Ruminococcus albus AD2013: one gene and its partner. The protein of the gene in region 1 interacts with the protein of each later gene in a pairwise test. Links are inferred from orthologs where the notes say so. Each region holds a gene or a part of one and is shown in the gene's direction. Other genes may lie near its edges.

Region 1 (8,908 bases):
GCTTCGGCTATGAACCCCGAGATAACCGACTGGTTCATGGACGTAAAGCACCCCGATCTGGGTGATGTAAGGCTTATATTCACCCCCGATGATGGTATGCTCGGGGTGATAAAGACACATCTGCCCCGCACGATACGTTCAAAAGTGAATGTATCCGAAAAGTCGGAGGACTTTGAGTAATGGCAGCTTTCACGGTAGGTACAGACCTTGTGGAGGTAGATCGTATACGCAAAAGCTGTCAGCGTGAAAGCTTTGTGAACAGGGTTTATTCCGAAGCCGAAAAGGAGTACTTCAGAAAATTCCGCGACCCTGCCGAGAGCATGGCAGGAGCCTGGGCGGCTAAGGAAGCATTCTCAAAAAGCCTTGGTACAGGCGTCAGGGGGTTCGAGCTGAATGAAGCGGCGGTGGTCAGGGACGAACTGGGCTGCCCTCATCTCGAACTTACAGGCAATGCCGAGAGGATCGCTGAGGAGAGAGGTCTGGATTTCTCTCTCTCCATAACTCATACAAAAGATTATGCTTCGGCAGTAGTGATAGCTTTTCCGAAAGAGAGCTGAGCATACGGAGCATACATAATAAAAAATCTTGCGGAAATACCGCTTTCTAAGGAGGAATGGATATGATAAAGGACAGGATACTTACAGTTGAACAGATGAAGACCTGCGAAAAGCGTTCTGAGGAACTGGGCGTTCCCGCTTCACAGCTGATGGCGACCGCGGGTGAAAAGCTTGCTTCTCACGTAATGCATGAAACCATGGTTGAAGGTCAGCCCGATACTCCCGAAGTACTTATACTGGCAGGCAAGGGCAACAACGGCGGCGACGGTCTTGTAGCCGCAAATCATCTGCACAGGTCAGGAATCAGCACAAAGATCGTGCTTTGCTGCGGAAAACCCACAACACCCGCTGCCATCAAAGCTTTCGATTCGCTGAACAAGGATATCGATGTAATGTTCTATGACGGCGACAACACTCACCCCTGGGCTGAGGCAATAGACAATGCGACCATCATCGTTGACGCCATCTTCGGCACAGGCTTTACAGGCGAGATCGAAAGAGACCTTCAGCCTCTGTTCATAAAACTGAATACCTACGCCAAACGTGTTATCGCCTGCGATATACCCTCGGGTGTAGACGCAAGGAGCGGTCAGGCGGGCGTACTGGCTGTGCAGGCAGACGTTACTGTTACTATGCACGCAAAGAAACTGGGTATGCTCCTTTCTCCCGGAAAGTATTTCTGCGGATATATAAGAGTTGAGGATATAGGTATCCCGGCGGCAGCTATGTCCGATGACCCGATAATGGCAAACGAGATATACGCCAAAGCAAGTATGCTGGACGATCAGCAGCTCGGCAAGAAGTTCCTCACATCACGAAAGCCATGGGCTCACAAGGGCACTTTCGGCAAGCTGGTATGTGTATGCGGCTGCAGAAGGTATATAGGTGCCGCAGGCATATCCGCCACCGCAGCCATGAGAATGGGCGTCGGTCTGGTGGAGGTCTGCTCTACAGGCAAGGTCATAGACTCACTTGCGGCTAATCTGTACGAGTGCACTTTCAACGAGATGAAAGCTGACGCTGACGGCTACATGACCTCGGATAACGTTCCTGCAATACTGGATAGTCTTGCAGATGCCAAAGCACTGCTGCTTGGCTGCGGTCTGGGTCATACTCCCGAAACCGAAAAACTGGTAGCCGAACTGATCGAAAAATCTCCCGTACCCGTTATACTTGACGCAGACGGAATAAATTCCCTTGTCCCGAATATAGATGTACTATCGAAGAAACAGTCAACGGTGATACTCACTCCTCACCCCGGAGAGCTGGCAAGGCTCTGCGGAGTATCTCAGGAGGAAGTACTTGCAGACAGGCTGAAATATACCTACGACCTTTCAAAGAAATACGGTATCACGGTAGTAGCAAAGTCATCTGAGACCATTGTATGCTGTGCAGACAGGACAGAAGTCATCACTGCGGGCAGCACGGCGCTCTCAAAGGGCGGCTCAGGGGATATGCTTGCAGGTCTTATAGCTTCGCTTACGGCACAGACAAAGCGTTCATCGCTGATAAACTGCATACTTGCCTGCATGGTGATGGGCAGGGCGGCAGAGGTGCTGAGCACGAAGCGTTCCGAACGTGGTATACTTACAAGGGATATTCTTGCTTATCTGCCATTCTTCCTGAAACATCTCGAAGGCGGCGAGGACTGATATACACCAACAATACAGGCGGTTCTTCTTCAAGGAGAGCCGCCTTTTTTGGAGGGATAGCATTGAAAATGAGGTTCATACCGCTTATAGCGGCAGCGTTATTGACGGGATGCGGTGCTGAGAGGACATCGGCAAAGCCTGAGAAACTCAGCGGAGATATAGACAGATCGGCTGATATAACCCTTTTCGGAAGAGAATACAAGGCAGAGCTTCGGCGGGGCGGTGAGGGTACGTGGGAATGCGGATTCACAGAGCCCGAAAACCTTGCAGGACTGAAAATCACTTATGACAGCGAAAGCTGCATTATGGAGATGAATGATCTGAAATACCAATGCGGTAAAGCGTCACTGCCCGAATACGGACTGATGCCGCTTATGGCAGGTGCTGTTGACACTCTCATCGAAGGCAGAGACGTAAGCTGTACCAAAAGCGGAAAATACACCGTGGAAACAGGCGAGACAGCAGGACAAAAGTTTTCAGCAAAAGTCAGGGACGGAGAACTGACGGAGCTGGAAGTAGAAAATTCACTGACAGTACATTTCAGATAAAAGCGAGGATAACAAAAAGGCACTCCCACAATGGAAGTGCCTTAAAAACTGCGTTTTTATTTTTCAAGAACAACTTTGCCGTCTTCATCATACTCGATGATACCATCGGAGTCAGCATCAACCAGTTCTTCCTTCTCATAGGAAGCACCGCCGGGGATAGCACCCTCGGGAACCTTTATAACGTTGCCTGCATCATCTTCAAATACGATATCCGCGATGTAGAGATCGATATCGTTCTTTACCACCCATGCCATAACGGTAGTGTAGTTGGTCTCGTACTCGTGGTTGAACTTAGCATTCTCCGAGATACCTATTCTTGCTGTGGTAACGGTGTGTGCCCACTGGTTGCACCAGCCTTCGCCCGAATCGGAAGCCATTTCTATGGTAGCTGTATTGCCTGCCCATTCACCATTATTATTGGAGCCCATCGCACCGCCGTACCAAGCTACGGTAACAGGTCCGAGCCCATTATCATAAACCGCCTGATCTTTGGCAATAGCTACCAGTTCCACCTTGATCGTGAAGATATCGTCCATCAGCTCGGGCTGAGAAGCGAAGAGCTTGTTCATATCCGTTTTGATCTTCAGTATCTTATGACCGTTGTTTGCGGTATCCTCGGTGTCGTAGATCTCCTCGTCGCACTTGAGCATAGGTATGCCTGCAACTTCCTGTACGGAGAAGTTGATCTTAGCCTCATCGCCCTTATAGCCATCTTCGCCGGGCTTAACTTCATCTGTGCCCTCATAGAAAGTAGTGATGATGCCTGAAACATCGCTGTCTGCCGCGAATGTGAGAGATGCGTTGTCGTAGCACTCAAGAGAATCTGCAATTGCGGACAGCGGCTTCCAATTAGAATTATCTACTTTGGCAGCTGCGTCCTCCTCGGGAGTAGTCTCAGCAGGTGCTTCATCCTCAGCGGGAGTAGCCTCTGCAGGTGCTTCGGTCTCAGCAGTGGTAGTAGTGGTAGTTTTTTTCTCGGGCTCACTCTTATCGTCCTTTTTGCCGCAGGATGCGAACATCAGCGATGTCATGGTGAGTGCGAGAGTCATTGCAAGTATCTTTTTCATTTTTTTATACCCTCCATATTATATACCCGTAGACTTTGCACGGGTCTGACTGATTACATTTGTATTATAACACTTTTCACAAAGCTTTTCAATGTTAGTTTTTCACAATATTCACAGAGTTTTGCGGCAATTTTGCACTGATAACGATTACAGTGCGAGCAAGAAAATGCCCCCGCATCAGGCGAGGGCAGGTGTTGGTTTCAAATTTTAAAAAGATCCGCTCATCCCGCTGACACAACAAATAATCGGTGTAATATCAGATAACATCAACACGACGATCCATGCTGATATATTTTATCAGTGTTCTGCAACGCTTGAAAACGAAACACCCACGGTCTTACCCTCATAGGTGGCAACATAGGCAAAGCTCTGCTCTCCTGCTTTAATATTGCCGTCAACATCGATATCAACCTTGGCAATGGGTCTCTTTTCGAGGTAAAGTTCCTTGATCTTTTCGGGATAATTATTATCGTAAACTCTAAGGATATACTTTCTGTGGCAGTTTGAATCCCTTATAAGCCCTATGGTATTGACTGTATGTGTATCGTCTATAGTAGTTACCACAGGTACGCCCAGACTCAGCTGATTACACAGCGTATTGAAGCCATCGTCGCCGCTGGTAAGGTTATATTCATCTGCTTCATCATCCCACCTGAGAGCATTTAGCCTGTAAAGTGCCGCACATAGCTGTGCATCGTCTTCGTTATAGCCTTTTGCTATCTTATCTATACCCTCTGCTATATCAAGTGAAAGCAGTTCGACCTTTGACCACGGAAGATTGCCCGCCTCTATCTTACGCTTGTCTATCTTCCAGCCCTTGTTTTCTGCATCCTTACGATAATTATTCATCACCATAAGGGTATCGCCCTTTGATCTATAGTCGATATACTCGGTGACCTTTGAATAATGGTGCCTGAATATTTCGGTAGATACAGCACTCAGCGGCTTTCTCTCATCATAAGCCTTGCCTGTGACTGTGTCCCTGAGGTCATAACCTGCGGCATCGCTTTTCTGCATAGAGGGGTCTGCGGGGGAGATATCGCCAAGGGACATCTGCACATTGCCGAGATACCAGTCTCTTGCCATGACTGCCATGCCAAAATCAACACTGGCGCTGGTAGTAGTCCTGAAATTCTTGAAAGCAAATCCGTTCCTTACAGGATCAAAGCCCGTATTGTAAAGTGAATAACCCGTAACATCGTCGCTGGAATCGGAGTATGTAACTATATCGTAGTTGAGCGTAGTAACGATCTGCTTATAAACATCATCAAGAGCAGAAGCGTCCGACGCCGAGTAGTACTTTCCGCCCGTGGAATATGCGACCTCCTGAAGCCATGCACGGTCGATATCCCTGCCGAGACCGACTGTCAGCACTATTACAGATTTTTCATTTGCAAGTGCAGAAAGGGTCTCGATGGTCTCTGCACCTCTCTCATCGGATTCACCGTCGGAAAGCATAACTATGATATTTATGTACTTTCCGTCACCTGTCGCAGTGAATTCGTTTATACACTTTTTAAGTGCAGTCTGATTGAAAGTTCCGTCGAAGACCTCGTCCTCGGTCCTTATCCTTTTAAGGACATCCCGCAGCTCAGATCTGTCTTTGGTAAATCCGCACATCTTTGTATATGTTCCCGTGAACTTGCTTATGCCTATTTGGAAATCGCTGTTAAACTTATCTATCAGTGACTCGGTAAAATCAAGTCGTTTGAAATCCACGTCGTTCTCGGAAGATGTGGGGCAAAGCGCCTTGGGATACATGGAGCCCGAGTTATCGATAAGGAATACAACTCTTGTTGTCGCGGAGTCATTCACAGACTTATCACAACCCACCACATAAGTGCCGGGCTCGGTGATAGTCGCCTGAACATAGCCCTTCTTGCTGTCCGGTCTGGATTCAACTGGAGTATACTCGCGTTTATCAACATCAAAGTGGAGAACTTTAAGATCACTGTAATCACAGCCAAGCTTATTCATCCTGTTTTTATCAACATCTATTCTGATGGTGGCCTCAAGGCAGGGATATTCGGAATAGTAATCATATACTGCCGAGACCACGCTTGGATTCGATGATATGCCGAAAAGATCAAGCTTTTCGAGAGAAGCACCTGCTATATTCGGGTTTCCGCTGAGGTGTAGCTTACATCCGTCAAGTTCCTTTTCTACCACGACCACTCTCGATTTATCGGGTGTGGTGCCGTCGGTAACATCCAGTCTGGGGCTGGTGCCTGAGATTATCTCATAACCGTCCAGCATATCATCACCGTCGGTATCGGGATCCAGTGGGTCGGTGCCGAGTTTTAACTCGTCGCCATCGGAAATACCGTCGCCATCGGAATCACTGTTCTGAACACTGGTACCCTCTTGTGTCTCGGATATATTTATCAGGCCGTCCTCGTCCCAGTCACCGTTTTCAGGGAACTCGGGCTCTTTGTATGTACTCTGTATATCCAGCTGTGAAATGGCATTTTTCGCCAGATTTATCCTGTTGCTTCGTCTGATGCTCATACCGACAATAGCCACTGTGGCTACTACAACAGCCAATATGCCCAGCAATATAAGCAGAGTTATACGCTTTTTGCGCATACCTCTGTCAAGGCTCTTCACAAAATCATCGGCTGTCGGATTACCCTGACGTCTTCTCATTGCGTCTTCACCAATCTTCCTATTTTTACATACCAACCATATACCTTATCACATATTCATCTGCGAACAGTGAATTTTATATGTATATAATATCACAATATTCGGTGATTTTCAAGCCAATTCTTATGGAAATATTACACAAAATATCGAGTCGGATTTTTACTTGCATCACAGACCCATATTTCATTTTTTCATATCATTAATATCTTTATATGAACTTCATTTAAAACATAGCCGCCTGTTTTGGCTGTTTTTGTATGATACAGATATTTTCACTTGATTTTAAGCAATATTTGACGTAGGACGCATATCGTGATTTTTCACATACTTCCATTTTTTCTGAGATAAAATTCCCCTTGCCAAATTGCATATATTTAATTAAAAAAAGTAAGTCACATTTCCGAAATTTATTTTTCCTATTGACAGGGATTTGGAGATAGTGTATAATATTAGGTGAAAATTTTTGGAATAGTTTTTGACTATTCTGTGCAAGAAGGAGTTTTTGCTTATGACCATAAAAGACGCAAAACAGCAAGTGCTCGATTCTATCAAGGCTTATCTGGAAAAAGATGAGTTTGGTGAGTACAAGATAAGCATCGAGCATCAGAGACCCTGCTTCCTGCTCGGACCTCCCGGTATCGGCAAGACCGCTATCATGGACCAGATAGCTCAGGAGACAGGCGTTAACCTGATATCCTACTCGATGGCTCACCAGACCAGAGAATCTGCAATGGGTCTGCCTGTTATCGTTGAGAGAAACTTCGTCGGTGCCGATGTTAAGGTTTCCGAGTATACGATGTCGGAGATCATTGCAAACATTTATTATACTATGGAGCAGACTCACATCCGTGAGGGCATTCTGTTCCTCGATGAGATCAACTGCGTATCCGAATCTCTTGCACCTATCATGCTGCAGTTCCTGCAGTACAAGATCTTCGGTCTGCACCAGATCCCTCCCGGATGGGTAATCGTTACCGCAGGTAACCCCCCTCAGTTCAACAAGTCCGTTAACGAATTCGATATAGTTACATGGGACAGATTCAAGAAGGTCGAGATCGATGCTGAATTCCTCTGCTGGAAGGAATACGCTTACTACGGCGGTGTTCACCCCAGCATAATAGCATTCCTCGAACTCCACCCCACTCTGTTCTACGAGATAGACGCTACCGACAGACACAACTACAAGATCATCACCGCACGTGCGTGGGAGGATCTCTCCGAGATGATTCAGCTGTACGAGAGTGCAGGCATGGCAGTTACTCTGGAGCTGGTAGGTCAGTACCTGCAGGATCACGATGTTGCTCCTATGTTCTACGAGTTCTACTGCAAGTTCAACGAGCTGCGTGAAATCTATGATCCTGATGATCTGCTGGACGGCAACATCACTCAGGCTGCTGTTGACAGAGCCGGAAAGGCTGACATCGAAGAAGCTATAGCTCTGATGAACCTGCTGATGGACGGCGTTACTTACACAATGAGAACGACTATCCAGATGGAGAAGATGATCAGACAGATACATCCCAAGCTTGAAGATATACTTATCAAGATCAACGAGGGTCTTTCCTGCCGTCAGATCATTGCAGAGCATATCATGACCACAAGAAAGAATCTGGATATGGCTGTTAAGGCGCGTATAATCTCGCCTTCCAACAAGAAGATCCAGCACTGGATAATCCATAATCTGGAAGCTTACATGGACAAGTGCACCAACGAGGGCCGTGACAACAAGCAGAGATGTACCATCATCATCCAGAATGCGTTCACTAACCTGCTCACAGGTGCCAAGAACGTTACCAGCCAGTCCATGTCCGGTATGAAGAATATGTTCACATTCATGGAAGCTGCTTACGGCGCTGAAAGCCCTGTTATGAAGAAGCTTCTTGAAGAGCTTACTGTAAACTGCCACACCACCGACTTCATCAAGAAGTACGGTTCCGACGAGTTCTACAGACTGCTCGGACAGCCCGCTGCTGCGCCTACATACAACAATATGTACGAGCTCAATCTGGAAGACTGCCTGAAGTTTGAACAGGAATAAATACTATTCTCCCCTGTCATATGACGGGGGAGTTTTTGTTTTTACAGCAGTGAAAACTTTGCTTTGTAGTTTTATGTATAAAACGATTTCGTGTGCCGACTTGTCTTTACTTTTTCCAAAATATATGATATAATCAAGCATAGTAATTTTCGTGTAAAACTAACAATAAGGGTGAATATGAATGAGTGCTTTTGTTGAATTCAAAAACGTGAAAAAGACCTATAAAACAGGCGAAGTCGAGATACAGGCGCTGAAAGATGCCTCCTTTGAGATAGAGAAGGGCGAGTTCTGCGTTATCGTCGGGGCTTCGGGCGCAGGCAAGACTACGATACTCAATATTCTCGGGGGTATGGATACCCTGACCTCGGGAAGCGTGAAACTTGACGGACGTGAAATATCA
Region 2 (8,924 bases), 2.6 Mb from region 1 along the record:
TGAAAGTACCGCCCTGAAAAGCCCTGTCAGAGCACCATACTGCAATACATAAAGTACATTCTCCAGGGTAGCAAAACCAAGAGCTGCGGCTGCGCCATAAACTATGCCGTCATAGGTATGATCAAACTGTCTGTCATTAAAGATATTTCGCTTGAATGTGAAATATTTGCAGGCTTCCTCTGATGGACCGATAACGAACAGGCAAAGTATAAAAAATCCGGACATACTTGCTATTTTATCTGCGTCGGAACTATATGCAACAGCCACTATAACCGCACCAATAACTTCTAATATTGCAGCGATTATAGTTGATAGTGCACTCTTAATGAATACTTTAGTAACTCTTTTAAAGGGTTCTTTTTTTACAGTCGGTGTCTTTTTCAGCACCGCAGAAAAAATAATTATGGTAGGTATCAATGCGATACCAATAAGAGCTAATGTCAATCAAATTTCCTCCTTTATTTCAGTGAAGCAGCTGCTTCCTCAGAAGTTCTTATATAATGGAAAAGATACTGCTGCGCTATGCCCTCGTATCCTTTTGTACATTCAGGGAGACCATTGGGATACCAGTTTGCCATAACTCGTTTGACCCATACATCTATCGGAAAAGCTTCTGTACGATAAAATCCGAAGAGCAGTGCACATTCGGCAACCTTGGGGCCTACGCCTTTGATGGTCTGCAAAAGTTTACGAGCACATTCGATATCCATACTTCGTATCTTTTCGAGGTCTATGGTACCGCTTCGTATCTTCTGCACTGCGTCAACAAGGTATTTTGCCCTGAATCCCGCACGGAGATAAGCAAGGCTCTCCTCGGTCTCCTCGGTGAGTTCCTGCCATGCGGGATAGCCGCCGCAGTGTTCGCAAAGCCGTCCTATTATCCCTTTTATGCGGGGGATATTATTATTCTGGCTGATTATGAAAGAGGAAAGCGCCTCCCAGCTGTCCTGACGGAGTATTCGTATACCGCTTGCGTATCTGCAGGCTTTGGAGAGGGTCTCGTCCTCGGAAAAACGCCTTTTAAGTTCACTGTAATCAGTGGAAAGATCGAAATAATCTGCCCATAAAGAAAGAAAGTCTTCCTCGGTGGTATCGTGAAGCTTGAAAACATCAGCGCCGTTCTCACAGCTAATAACCAGTTTCTTATTTAAAAATGCTCCACTGTAGGTGTTTTCGTCAGTCTTTTCCCACCTGAACGCCTGACCGCAGTCAAGGGTCTGGTCAAGATCAAAATCAGCCTGACAGAGCAGTATATCTTTGCCGTCTATTTTGTAGTCCATTATGTTCACACTCCGTACTGCCATTCTATACAGTCGGGCAGTTTATAGTTTTCGCAGAATTGTCTTATGCAAGCAAAAGCGATTTCAATTGAAACAACAGCGTCCGCAGGGGCTGTCCATTCGATACCGCCGGGGTTAAATGTGACTTCGATGTTTTCATCACAGCGTGACATATACATATCGCCATCATCATCCCCGAAATAGTTCAGACAGGCATATCTGCGGTTGACGAGCACGGCAAGGGCAGGATAATCTGTACTATCTTCGCTTATCCATATCTCAGCCATTCCTTTTTCGGAAAGACTTAATATCAGCGAGATAACTTCATTGATATCGGAGAGAGTGATGTCACCTTTTTCGTAACTAATGCGCATAGCTTCACCTTTTATAAGACACTTGCAAATTTCATTAAAATACATTATACTATATTATGGAATATTTTTCAAGATATTTTTTGCTTATATGCGAAAGGAAGTTTTTTGATGAGAGAAAGTATACTTACCATACCCGTTACCGAAATATTCGAGCCGAAATGCGGCTGTCCGATATGCAGACTGCGCGATACTCTTGAACAGCGAACCATAGACTATATCATGGGTGCCGCCATGATGGAGCCCGATGTACGTATAGAAACTAATAAACAGGGCTTCTGCAAAACTCATTTCGAGCAGATGCGTGCCTGCAAGAACCGTCTTTCACTGGCGCTTATGCTGTCAACACATTTACAGTCACTCCAGAAGAATGTCCTTAAAAGGCAGAGCATCTTCGAGGGAAAGTCAGCCAAGCAGAAGCGTGTTTCCGCAGTGAATAACGATTGTTTCGTCTGCAATAAGATAGAGTGGGGAATGTCTCGGATAATGGTTACACTTTTCGAACTCTACGAACAGGAAAGCGAATTCCGTCAGCTGTTTGCCGAGCAGGAAATGCTTTGTCTGCCACATTATGATATGCTTGTCTCCGCCTGCGAGGATAAGATGAGCAAGAAGATACAGGCTGGTTTCAAGGAAGCCTGTGCTTCTCTGACAGAAAAATATCTGGCTGAACTTGAAAAAGATGTCACCCATTACTGCAATATGTACGACTACCGTAACAACGGAAGTGATGCCGACTGGGGCAATTCCAAGGATTCAATCGAGAGAGCGATAAAGTTTCTGACAACACGATAATTTCGTAACAGAATGTAATTTTTCTTTTAGCTTTCCAGCTGAATAAAAATACATAATATTGTACAGACTTTCAGAGATGAGTGTTATTTGCCCGACAGAGTAAAACGAGTACATTTTTATGGATATATAAGCCCGTAAATAGCCTAACAAATTAACACTCTCCGAAAATACCTGGAAATTAGGGAATACAGTTTTTATGCTTTGCCGAAATGTTGCGGCATTCATAGAATAGTAATAGTTTACGGCATAAATAAGAGTTTCTGAAGTCTTCGTTTTCACCTGATGTACATATTTTTGTCCTTGAGTATATTTTTCAACAAAATTAACCAATGTTGAAAACCTCGGAAATTTTCATGATTTTCAACCTTTTCAACAGCTTTTTCAACAGTTTTGGTTTGAAAATGTTGGAACATGAAATGAGTTTTCAACTTTTCAACAGCAAATTGTTGAGAAGTACATTCTATCGGACATTAATGTGAAAATCAATGGTAAGGAGATGTCTGAAAGGTGATAAAAGGCGTTAACAAGCAGATTATTGAAATTAAGTGTACGAACAATGAATATTTTGAAAGAGCACTTTTGTTCGTGAACTCAAACTGTGAACTATTTTCGGAAACCGAACCTAAGGTCGTGGCAGGTGAGTTTCTTCAAAAGCTGACTGATGAAATGGAAAGCAGAGAAAGCTGCTGTAAAAGTCACCATAGCAAAACCCTTAAAACACTTCCGGCTGTGCTCCTCGGCGCTGTAGTTATTTCGGTGATGGTAGTTGTTCTTTTGCTTTATGATAGCGCACATATTTTCTAAAAATCCTATATGCTATTTGTTTAAATTGCAAAAAATCCTCGGAAACTATTGGCTTTTGAGGATTTTTGTGCTATAATACGTAATAACTGTTGTTTGAAAAAGGATTTTTGATTATGAATAAAGACAGAAATAACACTACCGAAAATAAGCGTGACGAAGAGCTTATCCTTGGAAGAAATCCCGTTATCGAGGCACTGAAAGCCGATAAGCTTATTGATATGATCTTCGTGAATCCGGAAGCTAAAGGTTCAATATCGCTGATACTGAAACTTGCCAAGGAAAGGGATATACCCGTAAAGCAGGTCAGGGAAGTCAAGCTCGATTACATGGCAGGCGGTGCGGCACATCAGGGCGTTATAGCTGTGGGTGCCTGTGCTGAGTATGTGGAAGTCGAGGATATTCTCGCTATCGCTGAAAAGAAGGGTGAAGATCCTTTCATAATAATATGTGACGAGATCGAAGATCCGCATAATCTCGGTGCTATAATACGTACAGCCGAGGCTGCGGGCGCTCATGGTATAATCATACCTAAGAGAAGAAGCGCTTCGCTGAACCATACGGTATTCAAGACTTCTGCAGGTGCAGCAAGCTGGCTGCCTGTTGCAAGAGTACCAAATCTTGCTGCGGCAGTTGATGAACTGAAAAAACAAGGCATTTGGATCTATGGAACAGACGGTGCAGGTGAAAACTATTCCGGTGCTGATCTTCGCGGTCCTATCGGGCTTGTTGTAGGTTCTGAGGGCTTCGGCATGGGAAGACTTATGAAAGAAAAATGCGATATGCTTCTCAGCCTGCCGATGGCGGGCAAGATAACCTCGCTTAACGCTTCTGTTGCCGCGGGAATCTTTATGTATGAGATAGTGCGCCAACGCGCCATCAAGTAGATTGGGAGTGATATGGATTGGCTGATAAATATTCCATCGACGATATTTTGTCGGAATACAGCAATAAACACAAAACAAATAACAGACCCAAGGCTGATGATCCTGATAACTTCGATATAAGCTTCTCAAAGCCTGAGAATAAAAATCCTGCCGCTGTTATCCCGGATATTCGTTCCGATAGAACAGCTGGAAAGGATCATGATGTCCCTGATAATACATCTTCCGAAAAAAGTGCTGACGATGCAGTCATCAAAAAAGCTGTGGCATCATCTCAAAGAAGTGACGACCTTTTAATGTCAGACGATCTTCTTGATAATGCTAGTCCTATAGATGAAGACCTGGCAATGAGGAATGCGAGAAAGATCAGCAAGCTTTCGGAAAAGAATGTAAATATCGATAAAAATGGTGAGCTGTCTGCTGAACCGGTAAGGCGTACAAGCGTTAAGGATATTAAGTTTGGTCTCGAAGGAAAGATCATTCCTCAAAGCAAATACCTTGATGATATTTCCGATGAAGAAAATACTATGGATAACGCGACCGTAGACGATTATGACAGCCGTTCGGCAGAACTGGAAAGGCACAGGAAGTCGAAAGTAGAAAGCTTTGTACTTGACAGTATGGACGATGACGAAGCTGCTGAGATCGGCAAACATAAAAAGATATCTTATGGTCAGAAAGAGTTTGAAAACTACGATGAGGCACCTAAAGTCCTGAACGATATACTTCAGATAAAAAGCAATCTGTTTCTCAGATTGTGCGTGCTTCTGTTTACAGGTCTTTCAAGTTTGCTTATAACCGTTGCAAATGATCTGGAATTTCCTGTTATAAGAATATTTGACAGGTCGGTATCACCATCAGCGTTCCTGTTTTCAAATACGATAATGGGTCTGCTGGCACTTGGAGTTTCTTATTCGGTCATGACTGCAGGTCTGAAAAATATGTTCCTGAGAAAGCCGGATAATGATTCGATCGCAGCAGTAGGGATATTTGTTTCTGTCATCGCGGGGATAGCAACTCTGTTTGAACCCGATTCTGTACGCGACGGCTATTACCATGTATATGTTTCGGCTGCTATCATGGGTCTGATATTCAATACTCTCGGCAAAATGATGACTGTACAGCGTACAGAAAAGAATTTCAGATACATCGCAGGTGATTTCGAAAGATACGCTGTTAAAAGCGTTGACGGAAGCACTGCTGTGAATCTCGGCAGGGGAGCTGTGCCTGTGAACGCCAATATGGCTGCTATGCGCAAGACGAGCTTTATCGAGGATTTCATAAAAAACAGCTATGCCCCCGATGTGTCAGACAGATTTGCAAAATACTCTGCACCTATAATACTTATTGCAGGACTTTTAACGGGTCTTCTCTCTTTTATCTGTGACAAGCACGCAGGTTCAAGCGTAGATAAAATTTATGTGGCTCTTGCTGCTTTTTCGGGAACTGTAACAATGTGTTCTTCGCTATCGCTGATACTGGCTGTTAATTTACCGATAAGCAAGGCAACCAACAAATATCTGCAGTATTCTTCGGTAATACTTGGTTACAGCGCCGTTGAGGAATTTTCTGATACAAATTCTGTAATGGTAGATGCAGTTCATCTTTTCCCGAAGGAAAGCGTTGATCTTATAAATCTTAAACTTCTTTCCACCGAACCGCTGGATGAATGTATACTTTTGGCTTCAAGCCTGGTTTTTCGTTCGGACAGTGTTCTTAAGAATTCGTTCTATAAAATACTCAAAGGCAAGCTTGATATGCTTTATCCCGTAGAAAGCTATATCTATGAGGACGAAAGAGGGTTATCGGGCTGGATAGATAATAAAAGAGTACTTCTCGGCACAAGACAGCATATGGAAGATCATTCAATTGACGGTCTGCCACCTGTTTCAAAAGAAGCTGAATACGGTAAGGGCAATGTGATACTTTATCTGTCCATATCCGGTGTGATATGTACAATGTTTGTTCTGAAAATCACACCATCTATTTCAGTTACAAAATGGATGCAGGCACTTGAAAAAGAAGGTGTTGTCACCGTTGTCAGAAATGTGGACGGCTTCCTCACACAAGAGTTTCTTGAAAGTCTTTTTGACCTCGACAACGGTTCTATAAAGATGCTACCTTTCAGGTATCACAAGGAATATGAAAACGAAGTCGGATTCAACGAGCGTGAATCTTCGCCGATGATGTGCAGCGGAAGTTTTCCGTCATTTGCCATGTTGATAACCGGGGTAAAGAAGATAAGATCTGCGGCTCAGCTTGGTATCGCAATTCAGGTCGGCTCAGTGGCACTTGGAGCTGCTATATGCCTTATCTCGATGCTTCTTGGTACATTCGCGCAGATAACACCAACACTGATAATCGTTTATCATCTGGTATTTGCGGGTATAATGCTTGCGATGCTTGGAAGCAAAAAAATCTGATATCAATACCGTCGGTTCGCCGGCGGTATTTTTGTAATATGAGCAGTATTTTTCGCATACATTTTATGCGGGAGTGATGCAAATGAAAAAGATACTGCTTACGATTGTCATAATGCTTTCAGGCTGTACCACAGATATACCACAGAATACGAAAATATACGAACGCATACAATCGCCGTCCCCGGGGCTTGAAGCTGCTTCCACCGAATACGATGCTTATACGCCGCTGAACTATGATCGCCGTAAAGGAATGTGGATATCCTATATAGACCTCGCACCCATACTTTCGGCAGATAATGCTGATGATTTCCGTTCAACTTTTGATATCGCTTGTTCCGAGATAGCCGACCTTGGATGCAACACTATTTACGTTCATGTAAGACCATTCGGGGACGCAATATATGATTCGGCTCTGTTTCCACCATCGGAGTATCTCTGCGGAGATTATGACCCTCTTGAAATAATCTGCGAAACAGCTCATGAACATGACCTTTCGGTTCATGCATGGATAAATCCTCTTCGTTTGCAAACAGCAGACAAGCTAATAAACTTTACAGGCTTTCAAACAGCTGAATGGTTTAAAAAGGGTGATGACAAGGTGAGTTCTGTCGATGAGGACAGTCATCTGTGGCTAGATCCTGCTTACAAGGAGGTACGTGAGCTGATCGCTGATGGTGCATATGAGATAGCCGAAAATTACAATGTTGACGGTATACATTACGATGATTATTTCTATCCGACAACCGACAGCGAATTTGATGCTAAGTGCTTCGCTGAAAGAGGAATGGGCAGTACTCTTGATGAATGGCGCAGGGATAATATCTCTGAAATGTGCCGCGGGATATATGAGAGTGTCAAGTCAGTCGATAAACGAATAGAGGTCAGTATATCACCGCAGGGGAATATGGAAAATAATTATTACAAACTTTATGCAGATGTGGAAAAGTGGATAAATGAGGAAGGGTACTGTGACAGAATAATACCACAGATATATTTCGGTTACGAAAACACTGTCAAGCCTTTCAAGAGTACACTTGATGAGTGGCAGAAAATGTGCAGTAAAGGAAGCGTCGCTCTTGATATAGGTCTGGCTGTGTATAAGATCGGTCAGGATGTCGAGTTTACTGACAACACAGGAATAATTGCCCGTCAGATAGATGATTGCAAAGAGTGTCAAGGAGTATCGCTTTATACTTACGAGAGCCTTTTTGGTGAGGACAGGGAAGAAGAGCGGATTAAAGATGAAAGGGAAGCGATCAGAAAAGTGCTTGGAAAATATTAATTTTTTCTAAATAATTTTATCGTTGATGATTATAATTCTTTTCAGACCCTTGTAATTTTCAAGGAAATGATGTATAATAAAATGAAATATTTTTGCGGAGGGATAGGATTGTTTAAGATAATCAGAAGGAAACAGTTAAACGACAGCGTTGTGCTGATGGATATTGATGCTCCTTTTATTGCAAAAAAGGCCGATGCAGGTCAGTTTGTAATAGTAAGAGCAGACGAATACAGCGAAAGGATCCCCCTTACTATTGCGGATTTTGACCGTGAAAAGGGTATAGTTACTATTATTTTCCAGACAATTGGCGGCTCTACAATGTCGCTTGCCGCACTTAAAGAGGGCGAAGCTATACGTGATGTTGTGGGACCTCTCGGCATGGCTACCGAATATGAGCCAAATATCAAGAAAGTCGCAGTCATTGGCGGCGGTGTTGGCTGTGCGATAGCATATCCTCAGGCTAAGAAGCTTTTCAATATGGGTATTGATGTTCAGCTGATCGCAGGATTCAGAAGCAAGGATATTATTATCCTTGAAGACGAGATGAGAGCCGCTTCCACCAATTTACACGTTTGCACCGATGATGGTTCTTACGGCTATCACGGATTTGTTACCGACAAGCTCAAGGAACTTATCGATGCAGGTGCAAATTTTGACGAAGTAATTGCAATAGGCCCTGTTCCTATGATGAAGTTCATCTGTAAAGTAACAGAACCTTACAATATAAAAACTATTGTTTCTCTTAACCCGATCATGATCGATGGCACAGGAATGTGCGGCGGTTGTCGTGTAAGGGTCGGCGGAGAGATAAAGTATGCCTGTGTTGACGGTCCTGATTTTGACGGTCACAAAGTTGATTTCAACGAGCTTGTAAGAAGAAATTCCACTTATAACGAGGCTGAGAAGCAGCACGTTTGCAGACTTATGGGAGGTGCGGCTAATGGCTGATATGAGAATGGAAAAAACACCTATCGCTGAGCAGGAGCCTGAAGTCAGGGCGAAGAACTTCAAAGAGGTAACACTTGGTTACTCTCTCGAAAAAGCTGTAAGAGAGGCTATGCGCTGTCTTAACTGTAAGAACAGACCCT

Evidence for each region.
Region 2: the proteins of N773_RS0116130 (region 1) and rlmB interact in binary tests that used the Escherichia coli proteins (3 or more experiments, as listed by UniProt). The link is inferred for Ruminococcus albus AD2013 from one-to-one orthologs.

Annotation. Positions count from the first base shown.
Region 1 is NZ_JAGS01000001.1:3,565,979-3,574,886, reverse strand. What follows is about bases 1-2,914. They hold N773_RS0116130 (bifunctional ADP-dependent NAD(P)H-hydrate dehydratase/NAD(P)H-hydrate epimerase), read left to right. Parts: upstream 1-619; coding sequence 620-2,209; downstream 2,210-2,914. Other genes in these bases: N773_RS0116120 (hypothetical protein), read right to left, coding at 2,814-2,914; N773_RS0116125 (hypothetical protein), read left to right, coding at 2,272-2,757; acpS (holo-ACP synthase), read left to right, coding at 180-557; N773_RS0116140 (DUF6106 family protein), read left to right, coding at 1-180. In the rest of the region: more of N773_RS0116120, read right to left, coding at 2,915-3,824; N773_RS0116115 (vWA domain-containing protein), read right to left, coding at 4,122-6,470; N773_RS0116110 (ATP-binding protein), read left to right, coding at 6,979-8,508; N773_RS0116105 (ABC transporter ATP-binding protein), read left to right, coding at 8,690-8,908. UniProt on the Escherichia coli protein: Bifunctional enzyme that catalyzes the epimerization of the S- and R-forms of NAD(P)HX and the dehydration of the S-form of NAD(P)HX at the expense of ADP, which is converted to AMP.
Region 2 is NZ_JAGS01000001.1:980,157-989,080, reverse strand. What follows is about bases 2,319-5,248. They hold rlmB (23S rRNA (guanosine(2251)-2'-O)-methyltransferase RlmB), read left to right. Parts: upstream 2,319-3,363; coding sequence 3,364-4,134; downstream 4,135-5,248. Other genes in these bases: N773_RS0104380 (membrane protein), read left to right, coding at 4,152-5,248; N773_RS0104390 (hypothetical protein), read left to right, coding at 2,954-3,250; N773_RS0104395 (DUF6062 family protein), read left to right, coding at 2,319-2,446. In the rest of the region: N773_RS21045 (PrsW family glutamic-type intramembrane protease), read right to left, coding at 1-444; N773_RS0104405 (DNA-3-methyladenine glycosylase family protein), read right to left, coding at 459-1,280; N773_RS0104400 (Imm1 family immunity protein), read right to left, coding at 1,286-1,699; more of N773_RS0104395, read left to right, coding at 1,763-2,318; more of N773_RS0104380, read left to right, coding at 5,249-6,554; N773_RS0104375 (glycoside hydrolase family 10 protein), read left to right, coding at 6,637-7,836; N773_RS0104370 (sulfide/dihydroorotate dehydrogenase-like FAD/NAD-binding protein), read left to right, coding at 7,945-8,784; gltA (NADPH-dependent glutamate synthase), read left to right, coding at 8,777-8,924. UniProt on the Escherichia coli protein: Specifically methylates the ribose of guanosine 2251 in 23S rRNA.